Regions from separate parts of the Streptomyces sp. NPDC001027 genome, predicted to be linked through region 1. Evidence: predicted binding sites of a transcription regulator. Region 1 holds the regulator's gene; each other region holds the start of a gene.
What was found. Region 1 encodes HrcA, which represses chaperone genes, less so after heat shock. Its sites were predicted from a motif close to TTNGCACTCNGNNNNNCNGAGTGCNAA; they were not measured.
Positions count from the first base shown of each region.

Region 2: groES (co-chaperone GroES) is a predicted target of HrcA. The motif match lies at 3,279-3,305, and genes of this name have one in related genera.
Region 3: groL (chaperonin GroEL) is a predicted target of HrcA. The motif match lies at 3,541-3,567, and genes of this name have one in related genera.

Region 1 is NZ_JBEPBI010000030.1:28,087-33,285, reverse strand. It holds gene ABT300_RS11900 (DUF3097 domain-containing protein) at 1-471, opposite strand, end outside; gene ABT300_RS11895 (MBL fold metallo-hydrolase) at 505-1,233, opposite strand; gene hrcA (heat-inducible transcriptional repressor HrcA) at 1,395-2,411, shown strand; gene dnaJ (molecular chaperone DnaJ) at 2,412-3,548, shown strand; gene ABT300_RS11880 (nitronate monooxygenase) at 3,639-4,775, shown strand; gene ABT300_RS11875 (16S rRNA (uracil(1498)-N(3))-methyltransferase) at 4,772-5,199, shown strand, end outside.
Region 2 is NZ_JBEPBI010000001.1:179,951-185,149, forward strand. It holds gene ABT300_RS00920 (THUMP-like domain-containing protein) at 1-1,026, opposite strand, end outside; gene ABT300_RS00925 (polysaccharide deacetylase family protein) at 1,141-2,187, shown strand; gene ABT300_RS00930 (polysaccharide deacetylase family protein) at 2,184-3,014, shown strand; gene groES (co-chaperone GroES) at 3,450-3,758, shown strand; gene groL (chaperonin GroEL) at 3,870-5,199, shown strand, end outside.
Region 3 is NZ_JBEPBI010000031.1:37,888-43,086, reverse strand. It holds gene ABT300_RS12200 (hypothetical protein) at 118-945, shown strand; gene ABT300_RS12195 (Uma2 family endonuclease) at 1,005-1,676, shown strand; gene groL (chaperonin GroEL) at 1,755-3,377, opposite strand; gene ABT300_RS12185 (cold-shock protein) at 3,745-3,951, opposite strand; gene ABT300_RS12180 (MoaD/ThiS family protein) at 4,403-4,678, opposite strand; gene thrC (threonine synthase) at 4,786-5,199, opposite strand, start outside.

The sequences.
Region 1 (5,199 bases):
CGCGTCCGGGCCGGGGCCGAACTCGGCGACGATCGACGGCAGGTCGTCCACCCCCTCCAGGTACTCCACGACCACGCCCTCGACGCGCAGGTCGTCGCCCCACACCTTCTCGACCAGCTCGGCGTCGTGCCGGCCCTCGACGTAGATGCGGCCGGCGCGGGCGACGCGCGCGCGGGCGCCCGGCACGGCGACCGAACCCGAGGCGGTGCGGACCGGCCGCGCGGGGCCGGCGGCGGGCCTCACCAGAGTCACCGCCCTGCCCTCGAGCAAGAAGCCGCGCGGCTCCAGCGGGAACACCCGGTGCTTGCCGAAGCGGTCCTCCAGGGTCACCGTGCCCGCCTCGCAGCGGATCACCGCACCGCAGAAACCCGTGCCGGGCTCCTCCACCACCAGGCCGGGCTCCGCCGCGACCTCGGGAACCGGCGTCGGCTTCTTCCAGGGAGGGGTCAGGTCGGCGGAGTACTGGCGCATTCGGATGACGATAGGAGAATCCCCGAGGCGGGCTTACGGCGACACGCCGAACCGCTTCGCGAGCGCGTCCCGCTGCGCCCGCACGAACGCCGCGTCCACCACGGCCCCGTGACCGGGCACGTACCGCGCGTCCTCGCCGCCGAGGTCGAGGAGCCGGTCCAGGGCGGCCGGCCAGCGCGACGGCACGGCGTCCGGGCCTGCCTGCGGATCGCCGGACTCCTCGACCAGGTCGCCGCAGAAGACCGTCTCGGGCTCGCCGGCCGCCGCACCCGGGACGAGGACGGCCAGGTCGTGGGCGGAGTGGGCGGGGCCCACGTTCGCCAGCAGGACCTGCCGGCCGGCGCCCAGGTCGAGCGTCCACTCCCCGGAGACGAAGTGGCGGGGCCGCACGAGCGTGTCCGCCGCCTCCGTCGCCGCCGCCTCGTCGACGCCCTGCCGGACCGCGTCCGACCGCAGTTCGTCGGCCGGCACGGAGTCGATGCCCACCGCCCCGAACACCTCGGCCCCGGCGAACGCCGCGGCGCCCAGCACATGGTCGAAATGGGGGTGGGTCAACGCGAGATGAGTCACACGGCAGCCGGCGAGCTGCTCGGCCTGCGCCCGCAGCAGCGCCCCCTCCGCCAGCGTCGACCCGGCGTCGATCACCAGCGCCGTGCCCGTGCCGACGACCAGACCCACCGTGCAGTCCCAGCCCGGCAGCCGGCACCGGCCCACCCCCGTCGCGACCCGCTCCCATCCCAGCTCTTCCCAAGTCATCGTCATACCGCGACGCTAACTGCAGGGCGCCCGTGCCGGGGCCGACCTTGCCCCGGGTGTACCCCACAGCCGTACACTGGCCGGGGAACGCTGGCACTCGAATGTGAAGAGTGCCAAACGCGAAGGCCCAGGGGACTGGGGGACGAGATTCTGGAGGTGTGCGCGCGATGCTGAGCGAACGCAGGCTCCAGGTGCTGCGCGCCATCGTCCAGGACTACGTCGGCACCGAGGAGCCCGTGGGGTCCAAGGCGCTCACCGAGCGGCACAACCTCGGCGTCTCCCCGGCGACGGTCCGCAACGACATGGCCGCCCTGGAGGACGAGGGGTACATCGCCCAGCCGCACACCAGTGCCGGGCGGATCCCCACCGACAAGGGCTACCGGCTGTTCGTCGACAAGCTGGCCGGCGTCAAGCCGATGACCGGCCCCGAGCGGCGCGCCATCCAGAACTTCCTGGACGGCGCGGTCGACCTCGACGACGTCGTGGCGCGGACGGTACGGCTGCTCGCGCAGCTCACCCGGCAGGTCGCCGTCGTGCAGTACCCGTCCCTGACCCGTTCGACCGTGCGGCACGTGGAGCTCCTCTCGCTCGCGCCCGCACGCCTGATGCTGGTGCTGATCACGGACACCGGGCGGGTCGAGCAGCGGCTGGTGGACTGCCCGGCGCCCTTCGGGGAGTCCTCGCTGGCGGATCTGCGCGCGCGGCTCAACAGCCGCGTCGCCGGCCGCCGGTTCTCGGACGTGCCGCGGCTGGTGGAGGATCTGCCGGAGGCCTTCGAGGCGGAGGACCGCGGCACCGTCACGATGGTGCTCTCCACCCTGCTGGAGACGCTGGTCGAGGAGAACGAGGAGCGGCTGATGATCGGCGGAACCGCCAATCTCACCCGCTTCGGGCATGACTTTCCCCTCACCATCCGACCCGTCCTGGAGGCCCTCGAGGAGCAGGTCGTGCTCCTCAAGCTCCTTGGCGAGGCGGGGGATTCGGGCATGACCGTACGCATCGGTCACGAGAACGCCTACGAGGGACTCAACTCCACTTCCGTGGTGTCGGTCGGCTACGGTTCGGGCGGCGAGGCAGTCGCCAAACTCGGCGTGGTCGGACCGACCCGCATGGATTACCCGGGAACGATGGGAGCGGTACGAGCGGTGGCACGGTACGTCGGACAGATCCTGGCGGAGTCGTAAGTGGCCACGGACTACTACGCCGTCCTCGGCGTGCGCCGCGACGCGTCGCAGGAAGAGATCAAGAAGGCCTTCCGCAGGCTCGCGCGCGAGCTGCATCCGGACGTCAACCCGGATCCGAAGACCCAGGAGCGGTTCAAGGAGATCAACGCCGCCTACGAGGTGTTGTCGGACCCGCAGAAGAAGCAGGTCTACGACCTCGGCGGCGACCCGCTGTCCCAGGCGGGCGGCGGTGGCGCCGGCGGCTTCGGGGCGGGGGGCTTCGGCAACTTCTCCGACATCATGGACGCGTTCTTCGGCACGGCGTCGCAGCGCGGGCCCCGCTCGCGCACCCGCCGCGGCCAGGACGCGATGATCCGGCTGGAGATCGACCTCGAGGAGGCGGCCTTCGGCACCACGAAGGACCTCCAGGTCGACACGGCGATCGTCTGCACGACGTGCAGCGGCGAGGGCGCGGCCCCCGGCACCAGCGCCCAGACATGTGACATGTGCCGCGGTCGCGGCGAGGTGTCGCAGGTGACGCGGTCCTTCCTGGGCCAGGTCATGACGTCGCGGCCGTGTCCGCAGTGCCAGGGCTTCGGCACCGTCGTGCCGACCCCCTGCCCGGAGTGCGCCGGCGACGGGCGCGTGCGCTCGCGCCGCACCCTGACGGTGAAGATCCCGGCCGGCGTCGACAACGGCACCCGGATCCAGCTCGCGGGCGAGGGCGAGGTCGGCCCCGGCGGCGGTCCCGCCGGCGACCTGTACGTGGAGATCCACGAGCTGCCGCACGCCCAGTTCCAGCGGCGCGGCGACGACCTGCACTGCACGGTGACCCTGCCGATGACGGCGGCGGCCCTGGGCACGAAGGTGCCCCTGGAGACGCTGGACGGCCTCGAGGAGGTCGACATCCGGCCCGGCACCCAGTCCGGGCAGTCGATCCCGTTGCACGGCCGGGGCGTCACGCATCTGCGCGGCGGCGGGCGCGGCGACCTCATCGTGCACGTCGAGGTGCAGACCCCGACGAAGCTCGACCCGGAGCAGGAGCGACTGCTGCGGGAGCTGGCGAAGCTGCGGGGCGAGGAGCGGCCCACGGGGCAGTTCCAGCCCGGGCAGCAGGGACTGTTCTCGCGGCTGAAGGACGCGTTCAACGGACGGTGACGGCGGGGTGCGGCGGGCTGTCGTTCCCACCCCGCCGCACCTTCCGAGGGCCGATTCGGACTTGTCCAGAGGACGTGACAACATGCCGCCATGTCCTCCGCGCTGACCGGTCTCCTCCCGCACCCGATCGTGCAGGCCCCCATGGCGGGCGGTGTCTCCGTCCCACAGCTCGCGGCCGCCGTGTCCGAGGCGGGCGGGCTCGGATTCCTCGCGGCCGGCTACAAGACGGCCGACGGCATGTACGAGGACATCAAACAGCTGCGGAGCCTCACCGGCCGTCCTTTCGGCGTCAACCTCTTCATGCCGCAGCCCGAATACCCCGGTGCGAGCACCGGCTCCGCCGGAGCGGCCCAGGCCGCGCTCCCCGACGCCGGCGCCGTCGACGTGTACGCCCACCAGCTGGCCGGTGAGACCGTCTGGTACGACACCGAGCTCGGCGACCCGGACAGCGGCCGCGACGACGGGTACGACGCCAAGCTGGCGGTGCTGCTGGACAACCCGGTGCCGGTCGTGTCCTTCCACTTCGGCGTCCCGAGCGGCGAGGCGCTGGAGTCGCTGCGCCGCGCGGGAACGTTCACGCTGGTCACGGCGACCACCGCCGAAGAGGCCCTCGCGGTGGAGCGGGCCGGCGCGGACGCGGTCATCGTGCAGGGCGTGGAGGCCGGCGGACACCAGGGCAGCCACCGGGACAACCCCGAGAACGACGGCTGCGGCATCGGTCTGCTCTCCCTGGTCGCCCAGGTCCGCGAGTCGGTGGGCCTGCCGGTCGTCGCCGCCGGCGGCATCATGCGCGGCAGCCAGATCGCCGCCGTCCTCGCGGCCGGCGCGAGCGCGGCCCAGCTGGGCACCGCGTTCCTCGCCGCCCCCGAGTCCGGCGCGCACGCCGTGCACAAGCAGGCGCTGACCAACCCCCTGTTCGTGCGCACCGAGCTGACCCGCGCCTTCTCCGGCCGACCGGCCCGCGGCCTGGTCAACCGCTTCCTGCGCGAGCACGGCCCGTACGCGCCCGCCGCCTACCCGGAGGTGCACCACCTCACCGTGCCGCTGCGCAAGGCGGCCGCCAAGGCGGGGGACGCCCAGGGGATGGCGCTGTGGGCGGGGCAGGGGCACCGGATGGCCCGCGATCTGCCCGCCGGACGACTGGTGGAGGTGCTGGTGTCCGAACTCGCAGAGGCGCGGACAGCGTTGTCACAGGGCTTCGCGGCCGGAGAGGGAGGTGCCCGATGACCGCCCCGGTGTTCATCGTCGACGAACTCCCGCACGGTCGGGCCGAGTTCGTGCTGGACGGCCCCGAGGGCCGGCACGCCGTCTCGGTGAAGCGGCTGCGGGCCGGCGAGGACGTGGTCCTCACCGACGGCGCCGGCCGCTGGGCGCCGGCCGAGGTCGTCGCCGCCGAGGGCAAGGACCGGCTGGTGGTGCGTCTGGGCGAGACGGTCGAGGAGCCCGTCGAGACGCCCCGGATCACGGTCGTGCAGGCCCTGCCCAAGGGGGACCGGGGCGAGCTGGCCGTCGAGACGATGACCGAGACCGGCGTCGACGCGATCGTGCCGTGGGCGGCCGCGCGCTGCATCACCCAGTGGAGGGGCGAGCGCGGCGCGAAGGCGCTCGCCAAGTGGCGGGCCACCGCCCGCGAGGCCGGCAAGCAGTCCCG
Region 2 (5,199 bases), on a different contig from region 1:
GGTCAGGACTCCGACCTCCCGCTCCCGCAACAGCGCCTTCAACTTCTTGACGCCGAACGGGAGTTGATCGGTGATCTCGTAGGCGGCGGCGTACGGGGTCGGGCGGAGGGCGTCCGCGGTGACGTAGGCGATCGTCTCGTCGACGAGCCCTCCGTCGAGCTCCCTGGCCACGTCGGCGACCAGATGCGCCCGGATGACCGCGCCGTCCGGCTCGTACAGATACCGCCCGACCGGCCGGACGTCAGGGTCGGGCAGGCCGGCGCCGACCAGGGTGCGCGGTCCCGGCAACAGGGTCGCCCGGACGGTCCCCGGCTCGGTCCCGAACCACAGCACCGCCTCCTTCACGTCCCCGCCGTCCGAGATCCACTCGGCCTCGGCCTCGGCGGGGATCGCCTCGTGCGGCACCCCGGGCGCGATCTTGAGGGCGGCGCGCGGGGCGGCGAGCGCGGCGGCGACCGCCCACGACAGGGGAGGCGAGTACGCCTCGGGATCGAAGATGCGCCCCCGGCCGCCCCGGCGCGCGGGATCCACGAAGACCGCGTCGTAGCCGCCGGCGTCCACCTCGGTGACGTCCGCCTCCCGCACCTCGATCAGCTCGCTCAGCCCGAGCGCCTCGGCGTTCGCACGCGCCGCCTCGGCGGCCGCCGGGTCCCGGTCCACGGCCAGCACCCGGATCCCGGCGCGGGCGAGGGCGATCGCGTCCCCGCCGATCCCGCAGCACAGGTCGGCGACGGAGGTCACCCCGAGCGCCTTCATCCGGTCGGCCCGGTAGCCTGCGACGCTCGCCCGCGTCGACTGCTCCACGCCGTTCGGCGTGAAGAACATCCGCTCCGCGTCCCGCGCCCCGAACTTCACCGCCGCCCGCTGCCGCAGCCGGGCCTGGCCGAGGGCCGCGGAGACCAGGTCGGCCGGATGCTCGCGGCGGAGCCGGGTGGCGACGGCGAGTTCGTCGGCGGGGGCGGTGCCGCGCACCGCGTCGAGGAGGGCGCGGCCCTCGGGAGTGCGCAGGGGGGCGAGGTCGTTCACCGGGCCATTGTGGGCCAGTCGGTGGACAGCGCGCCTGTGGCGGCGGTGTCGGGCCGGGTTGGGGAAGGGCGACTGCGAAGATCCGGCGCCATGGGACCTGTCGTACAAAATGACATGAACGGCCTTGACGAGCCGGCCCGCCGCCGCACCCGCCCGAATCCCCGCCCCCGCCCGAATCCCCGCCCCCGCCGGGGGACTCGCAGCGCCGCCGGACGGCCCCTCGGCGCCGCCGGGACCCGCAGTGCCGTCGGGTTCAGGAGCCTCGTCGCCGTCCTTGCCCTGGCCGCCGTCGCGTCGGGCTGCGCCGGAGGGGGCGCCGGAGCCGGCGCCGACCGCTCGGCCCGCCCCGCGCCCGGACAGCAGCCGGAGAAGGCTGCGCCGCCGGTGGTCGCGCCGGCCCGCGCCCTGTACGGCTACGCCGCCCGGCTCCGTGCCGCCCACCTGGCGCGCGTCGCCGCGGCCAGGCGCTGGGGCCTGCGAAAGGTCCCGCTGACGCCCCCGCCGCCCCCCGCGCACAAGCCGGAGATCACCACCCGCAAGGGCTTCGAGGTCGACGACCACGAGGAGCTCGGTCTCCCGCCGGTCTTCACCTCGATCCCCACGGAGGACCGGGTCGTCTTCCTCACCATCGACGACGGCGCCGAGAAGGACCCGGCGTTCCTGCGCATGACGAGCGAGCTGAAGATCCCGTACACCGCCTTCCTCAGCGACTACCTGATCAAGGACGACTACGGGTACTTCAAGGAGATGCAGGACCGGGGGGCGACCCTGAACAACCACACGCTCCACCACCCCTACCTGCCGGCCCTCTCCTACGCCCGTCAGAAGCACGAGATCTGCGGGATGCAGGAGGTGATCCGGGAGCGCTACGGCGCCCGCCCCGCCCTCTTCCGGCCGCCCTTCGGCAACTACGACCAGGACACCCTGCGCGCCGCGAAGAGCTGCGGCGTGCGCTACGCCCCGCTCTGGGACGAGGAGGTCTTCGTCGACCACTGGGAGTACCGCGAGGGGGACCGGGAACTGCACCCCGGCGACATCGTCCTGAGCCACTTCCGCGGTCGCGGCGACTGGAAGGGCACGATGCCCGACCTCGTCCGCCGCTTCCTGGACAAGGTCACGGCGAAGGGCTACGCGGTGGCCCGTCTGGAGGACTACCTGTGAGGGCACGGCAGAAGTGCGCGGGAGCGGCGGCCGCCCTGCTGGTCCTGCTCGTCCTGACGGCCCTTGCCGGCTGCGCCCAGTCCGTCGACCCGATCGAACGGCTGGGCAGGAAGGCCGCGGCCCGGGTCCACCCGGCCGGCCCGGCCGCCGGGCAGCCCGCCTATCGCCGCTGGGGTCTGACGGCCCCGCTGGCCCCCGCCCCGGCCCACCCGGCCCGCTCGCTGGCCGGCAGCCCCGGGACGGCTCTCCCGCCGGTCGTGGACCACGTCCCGACGACCGACAGGGTCGTCTTCCTCACGTACGACGACGGCGCCGAACGCGACCCGCGCTTCGTCGACATGGTCCGCGAACTGCGCCTGCCGGTCAGCATGTTCCTCACCGACAGCGTGATCGGCCCCGGCTACGGCAGGCTGGCCCGGCTGCAGTCGGTCGGGGCCAGCGTCCAGAACCACACCCTGGACCACCCGGCCCTGCGCGGCCTGCCCTACGCCGGCCAGCGCGCCGAGATCTGCGGCCAGCAGGACAAGCTGCGCGCCCGTTTCGGTCTGCGCCCCCGCCTCCTCCGCCCGCCCTACGGCGCCTACGACGCCACCACCCGACGCGCCGCCGCCGACTGCGGCATCGCGGCCGTCGTCCTGTGGCGCGCCTCGATGGGTCCCACGACCCTCGCCTACGCCCACGGCCCCCACCGCCTCCGCCCCGGTGACGTCATCGCCGTCGCCCCGGACGAGACGACGGCCCCGGACCTGCGCGACCGCACGACGCGACTCCTGCGCCAGATCCAGCACGAGCACCTGACGGTGGCCCGCCTGGAGGACTACCTCTGACGCCTCGCCCTCAGACATTGGAGCCGGGACACCGGCCGGGTCCGTCTTCTGCGCCGGTCCGGTGTCGCCGTTCGGCGCCGGCCGGAACGTCGGAGGCAGGTCGTCGGTCGGGGTCGGCATTCTCAGCCCGTCCGGCGTCCGAGGACGAGGCCCGTCCAGGGCCGAAGCGGGGGCACGGGGGCGGCAGCCCCCGGAAACGGCGCCCCGCCACCGGGTGACCAGGACGCTCACGGCGGCCGAAAACCCGACGACGCGCCGCAGGCATTGGCACTCCGCTTGACCGAGTGCTAATCGCGGTCATAGTCTCGGGTCTGGCACTCCCCCCTGGAGAGTGCCAACAGCGACGGGCAGGTCCGGCACCCGCGACGACGGATCCACCTGGTCGCCACCTCAGACAGTTAGCCCCGTGAGATCTCCGAAGGGGGAGGTCGGATCGTGACGACCACCAGCTCCAAGGTTGCCATCAAGCCGCTCGAGGACCGCATTGTGGTCCAGCCGCTCGACGCCGAGCAGACCACCGCCTCTGGCCTGGTCATCCCGGACACCGCGAAGGAGAAGCCCCAGGAGGGCGCCGTCCTCGCGGTGGGCCCGGGTCGCTTCGAGAACGGCGAGCGCCTGCCGCTCGACGTCAAGGTCGGCGACGTCGTCCTGTACAGCAAGTACGGCGGCACCGAGGTGAAGTACAACGGCGAGGAGTTCCTCGTCCTCTCGGCTCGCGACGTGCTCGCGATCATCGAGAAGTAATTCACCCAGTTTTGCAGTGAACTGCGCTCCTGGCCCCGCGTGTTTGTGAAGCCGGGCGCCGGGGGCGCAGTTCGTTTCTCCCACTTTTCCCGAGAGGGCTGAACCGCTCCCATGGCGAAGATCCTGAAGTTCGACGAGGACGCCCGTCGCGCCCTCGAGCGCGGCGTCAACAAGCTTGCCGACACGGTCAAGGTGACGATCGGCCCCAAGGGCCGCAACGTCGTCATCGACAAGAAGTTCGGCGCCCCCACCATCACCAACGACGGTGTCACGATCGCCCGTGAGGTCGAGATCGAGGACCCGTACGAGAACCTCGGCGCGCAGCTGGTGAAGGAGGTGGCGACCAAGACCAACGACATCGCGGGCGACGGTACGACCACCGCCACCGTGCTCGCCCAGGCGCTGGTGCGCGAGGGCCTGAAGAACGTCGCCGCGGGCGCGTCCCCGGCCGCCCTGAAGAAGGGCATCGACGCCGCCGTCAAGGCCGTCTCCGACGAGCTGCTGGCCTCGGCCCGCCCGATCGACGAGAAGTCCGACATCGCCGCCGTCGCCGCGCTGTCCGCCCAGGACCAGCAGGTCGGCGAGCTCATCGCCGAGGCCATGGACAAGGTCGGCAAGGACGGCGTCATCACCGTCGAGGAGTCCAACACCTTCGGTCTGGAGCTGGACTTCACCGAGGGCATGGCCTTCGACAAGGGCTACCTGTCGCCGTACTTCGTGACGGACCAGGAGCGCATGGAGGCCGTCCTCGAGGACCCCTACATCCTCATCAACCAGGGCAAGATCTCCTCGATCGCCGACCTGCTGCCGCTGCTCGAGAAGGTCATCCAGACCAACTCCTCCAAGCCGCTGCTGATCATCGCCGAGGACCTCGAGGGCGAGGCGCTCTCCACCCTCGTCGTCAACAAGATCCGCGGCACCTTCAACGCGGTCGCCGTCAAGGCCCCGGGCTTCGGCGACCGTCGCAAGGCGATGCTGCAGGACATGGCCGTCCTCACCGGCGCCACCGTCATCTCCGAGGAGGTCGGCCTCAAGCTCGACCAGGTCGGCCTGGACGTGCTGGGCTCCGCCCGCCGCGTCACCGTCACCAAGGACGACACCACCATCGTCGACGGCGCCGGCAACTCCGAGGACGTCGTGGGCCGCGTCGGCCAGATCAAGGCCGAGATCGAGAACACGGACTCCGACTGGGACCGCGAGAAGCTCCAGGAGCGCCTCGCGAAGCTGGCCGGCGGCGTGTGCGTGATCAAGGTCGGCGCCGCCACCGAGGTGGAGCTGAAGGAGAAGAAGCACCGTCTGGAGGACGCCATCTCCGCGACCCGCGCCGCGGTCGAGGAGGGCATCGTCTCCGGTGGCGGTTCCGCGCTGGTCCACGCCGTCAAGGTCCTCGAGGGCAACCTCGACAAGACCGGCGACGAGGCCACCGGTGTCGCGGTCGTCC
Region 3 (5,199 bases), on a different contig from region 1:
CGCCCGGTGCTACCAACACCGACGGGGGCCTGACCTACTAGATCGAGAAAGAGTCGATCCGTGGCTGACGCCAAGCTTAGCGCCGTCCCCCTGCCCGCGCAGGCGACCCCGCACCCGATGGCCAATCCGGGTTACGGAAAGCGCGCCGCTCCAGGGCAACTGCCCCGCACGAACCACGACTTCGCGCACCTCCCGCCCCGCAAAGCGGCTATCGCCGCGTACCTCGACCGGCTGCCCGACGGCACCGACATCTCCGTGAAGACGCTGGCCAAGCAGCTCCCGTACGGACAGTGCGCCCTGCGGACCGCCCTCAACCGCATCCAGCAGGCCGGGCATCTGAGGCGGGGCCGGGAGCGCATGGAGACCACCTCGGGCGAATTCCGCTGGATCACCCGAACGTGGTTCACCCGTACCGCACGCGACGACGGCTGGTGGGTGACGTTCACGCGGGGCGGCGTACCGGAAGACGCCCCGGAACCCGAACGGGCCCCGCCCACCACCCGCTCCCGCGCCCACATCCTCCTGGCCGCCCTCGGCCGTACGGCCCCCGTCCTCTCCCTCTCCGCCGCCGACTGCGCGCAGCTCGCCCCGCTGGCAGAGGAGTGGTTCGCGCGAGGAGCGACGGAGGAGACACTGCTGGCCGCCCTCACCGCGGGCCTGCCCACCCCCGTCCACAGCCCGGCGGCCCTGCTCCGCCGCCGCCTGACGGACAAACTCCCGCCGGAGCGACCCGCCCCGCGCCCACCCCGCCGGATGCTGGAGTGCGCGGAGTGCCGAGTGCCGGGACGACCCGAGGCCCTGCCGGGAGGCGTATGCCGCGGCTGTCTCGGCGAGCGCACGCCCACGCGCCCCGCCGCACTCCCGCCCGCCCCCGCGATCCGCGCCCGCGCGGGGGAGATCCGAGCTGCCATGTCCAGGAAACGGCAGGAAAGGACACCCGTATGACGGCTCCCACGGTCCGACGACGTCACCCCGGGGCACGATGGAGGGAAGGAGGCGAAGCCATGACCCCCAGCACCGCCGAACGCCCGCAGATGTCGATCCAGGACTTCGAGGACCTCAGCGCGGCGGCACCCGAGCATGTGCGGCTCGAGTTCGTCGACGGCCGGGTCCGCACCAGGGACCCCCTCGGCGTCGAGGACTTCGAAGAGTTGGAGCGCCGGGCGCCGGAGACCGTCCGGCTGGAGTACGTCAACGGAAAACTAGAGGTCAAGGCGATGCCAGACGGCAAGCACACGTCGATCTTCATGTGGTTGCTGCGCCAGTGCATGCACCAACGCCCTGATCTGGACCTCGCACCGGAACGCGGCGTCAAGGCCGAGGCCTACCGAAAGGGTCGAGCCCGCACGGACGGATTCCTCGCGCCGGTGAATCACTTCGTGGAAGACGGGGAGTGGTCCGCCCCCGATGGTGCCCTCATGGCTGTGGAAATCACCTCCCACGACCGCGACACCGACCAGCGCGACCGCGTCGACAAGCCCATCGGTTACGCCGGGGCCGCCATCCCCGTCTATCTCCTGATCGACCGCGACAACGACACGGCCGTCGTGTTCAGTGAGCCCAAGGACGGCCGCTACCAGCAGTCCGTGTCCTACCCCTGGGGTGCCACCGTCCCGCTTCCGGCACCCGTAGGCATCACCCTCGACACCGAGCAGCTCAAGCAGTTCGCCGACTGAAAAGCCCGAGGGCGGCACCCCCCGTTTCCGGGAAGTGCCGCCCTCGGTCGAAGGACAGGCGATCAACCGTCAGGTCGATCAGAAGTCCATGTCACCGCCCGGCATGCCGCCGCCGGCGGGCGCGGCGGCCTTCTCCGGCTTGTCGGCGATGACGGCCTCGGTGGTGAGGAACAGCGCGGCGATGGAGGCGGCGTTCTGCAGGGCGGAACGCGTGACCTTCGCCGGGTCGATGATGCCTTCGGCGATCATGTCGACGTACTCACCGGTCGCGGCGTTCAGGCCGTGGCCGACCTGGAGGTTGCGGACCTTCTCCACGACGACGCCACCCTCGAGACCACCGTTGACGGCGATCTGCTTGAGCGGGGCCTCGAGCGCGATGCGCACGGCGTTGGCGCCGGTCGCCTCGTCACCCTCGAGCTCCAGCTTCTCGAAGACGGCGGACGCCTGGATGAGCGCCACGCCGCCACCGGCGACGATGCCCTCCTCGACGGCGGCCTTCGCGTTGCGGACGGCGTCCTCGATGCGGTGCTTGCGCTCCTTGAGCTCCACCTCGGTGGCGGCGCCGGCCTTGATGACCGCGACACCGCCGGCGAGCTTCGCCAGGCGCTCCTGCAGCTTCTCGCGGTCGTAGTCCGAGTCGCTGTTCTCGATCTCGGCGCGGATCTGGTTGACGCGGCCCGCGACCTGGTCCGAGTCGCCGGCGCCGTCGACGATGGTCGTCTCGTCCTTGGTGATGACGACCTTGCGAGCCTTGCCGAGCAGGTCGACGGTCGTGTTCTCGAGCTTGAGACCGACCTCCTCGGAGATGACCTCGCCGCCGGTGAGGATGGCGATGTCGTTCAGCATCGCCTTGCGGCGGTCGCCGAAGCCCGGAGCCTTGACCGCGACGGACTTGAAGGTGCCGCGGATCTTGTTGACGACCAGGGTCGACAGGGCCTCGCCCTCGACGTCCTCGGCGATGATCAGCAGCGGCTTGCCGCCCTGCATGACCTTCTCGAGGAGCGGGAGCAGGTCCTTGACGCTCGCGATCTTGGAGTTCGCGATCAGGATGTACGGGTCGTCGAGGACGGCCTCCATACGCTCCATGTCGGTGGCGAAGTACGCCGAGATGTAGCCCTTGTCGAAGCGCATGCCCTCGGTGAGCTCGAGCTCCAGACCGAAGGTCTGCGACTCCTCGACCGTGATGACGCCTTCCTTGCCGACCTTGTCCATCGCCTCGGCGATGAGCTCGCCGATCTGGGTGTCGGCGGCGGAGATGGAGGCCGTGGAGGCGATCTGCTCCTTGGTCTCGACATCCTTCGCCTGCTCGAGCAGGGCGCCGGAGACGGCCTCGACGGCCTTCTCGATGCCGCGCTTGAGAGCCATCGGGTTGGCGCCGGCGGCTACGTTGCGCAGGCCTTCCTTGACGAGGGCCTGGGCGAGGACGGTCGCGGTGGTCGTGCCGTCGCCGGCGACGTCGTCCGTCTTCTTCGCGACTTCCTTGACCAGCTCGGCGCCGATCTTCTCGTACGGGTCCTCGAGCTCGATCTCCTTGGCGATGGAGACACCATCGTTGGTGATCGTGGGGGCGCCCCACTTCTTCTCGAGGACGACGTTGCGGCCCTTGGGGCCGAGCGTCACCTTGACGGCGTCCGCGAGCTGGTTCATGCCGCGCTCGAGGCCGCGCCGCGCCTCCTCGTCGAACGCGATGATCTTGGCCATGTGAAGTGGTCCCTCCAGGACTGGGGGTGATTCCTTCGGACCGCGCCCGCGCCCGCGACGGACGGCTCGCCGGCCGTGTGGTTCCTTGCCCCACCTGGCCTGCGGGCCTCACCGACCCGGTCCTTCGTTGTCACTCTCACCTTCAGAGTGCTAACGCCAATGATTAGCACTCGCCCATGCCGAGTGCAAGCGCCTCGGGACGATCCGCAGGTGAACAGGGGGCGTCCGGGTCGGTGCGCGCGCGTCGGCGGGGCACCGGCGCCCACCCCTGTCCCCGTCCCGGAGCATGCCGAAGGGCTCGCGCCCCAGGAGGCGCGAGCCCTTCGAAGATGAAACAGAAGAACGACGCTGTCAGTCGGCGCGTGCTTCAGCCGGTCGCGAGACGGACCATGTCCGCCTGCGGCCCCTTCTGGCCCTGCGAGATCTCGAAATCGACCCGCTGACCCTCTTCCAGGGTGCGGTAGCCGTCCATCTGAATCGCGCTGTAGTGGACGAAAACATCCGCACCACCGTCGACCGCGATGAAGCCGTACCCCTTCTCCGCGTTGAACCACTTGACGGTGCCCTGAGCCATGCCTAACTCCCCTATTACTGGCCCTTGCACAGATCCACACTTCGTGGATCCGGGTCAGACCTCACCCCCCAGTTGGTTGGGGGCGTGCGCCGGAACGCGTCGACCGCGGCTGAATGTATCTGCCCAACTGCCCTCTGCAACAGGTCAGTCGGACGAGAATTCTGGACGCGTGAGATCCGGAATGTGGCGCAAATTCGCCAGAATTCAGGGCAAGTCGGGCCCTGCAAAAGCCACATAAGCCACATAAGCAGCGCACACTTTGGCTGCTTCTTGTCGGGCTCGGGCGTAAACAAAAGGCCCCGGAACCGGTGATCAGGACCGGGTTCCCCAACTGTACCGCGCTCAACCACACTGAATTGCCCCCTCCGCTTCTATCGCGGAGAGGGCAATTGGATGAACTCTCGGTAATCGCTGTTACCGACGGTTACTACCCGCCGGTACTGAACAGCGGTCAGCCACCGGCGACGGCCGGAATGATCGAGACGCCGGCGCCGGCCGGAGTCGCCGTCTCCAGACCCTGCTCGAAGCGGACGTCGTCGTCGTTCACGTACACGTTGACGAACCGCCGCAGCTTGCCCTGGTCGTCCAGGACGCGCGCCGCGATGCCGGTGTGGTTCTTCTCCAGGTCGGAGATGACCTCGCCGAGGGTCGCGCCCTCGGCCGAGACCTCGGCCAGGCCGCCGGTGTAGGTGCGCAGGATGGTCGGGATGCGAACAGTGACGCTCATGGTGTGTGATCTCCGGTCAGGTAGTCGGCCTCAGGGGCGCGGGGAACTGCGCGACCAGCCCCACCCGGCCCGCAGCGCGCGTACGGTCTCCTAGCGGAGCGCCCCGCTCATGATGCGAGGCCAGCCTCTCGGAAAGAGTCCAGGTTCGGGCGGATCGTCGCGGTGAGTCCGGTGCCGGCCACCGCGTCCAGGGTCTTCAGGCCGTCGCCGGTGTTCAGGACGACGGTCGTCTTCGTCGGGTCCAGCAGACCGTTCTCGATCAGCTTCTTCGCCACGCCCACGGTCACGCCGCCGGCCGTCTCCGCGAAGATGCCCTCCGTGCGCGCCAGCAGCTTGATCGCGTCGACGACCTGCTCGTCGTTCACGTCCTCCACCGCGCCGCCCGTCCGCCGCGCGATGTCGAGGACGTACGGACCGTCCGCCGGGTTGCCGATGGCCAGCGACTTGGCGATGGTGTTCGGCTTCTGCGGGCGGACCACGTCGTGCCCGGCCTTGTAGGCCACGGACACCGGGGAGCAGCC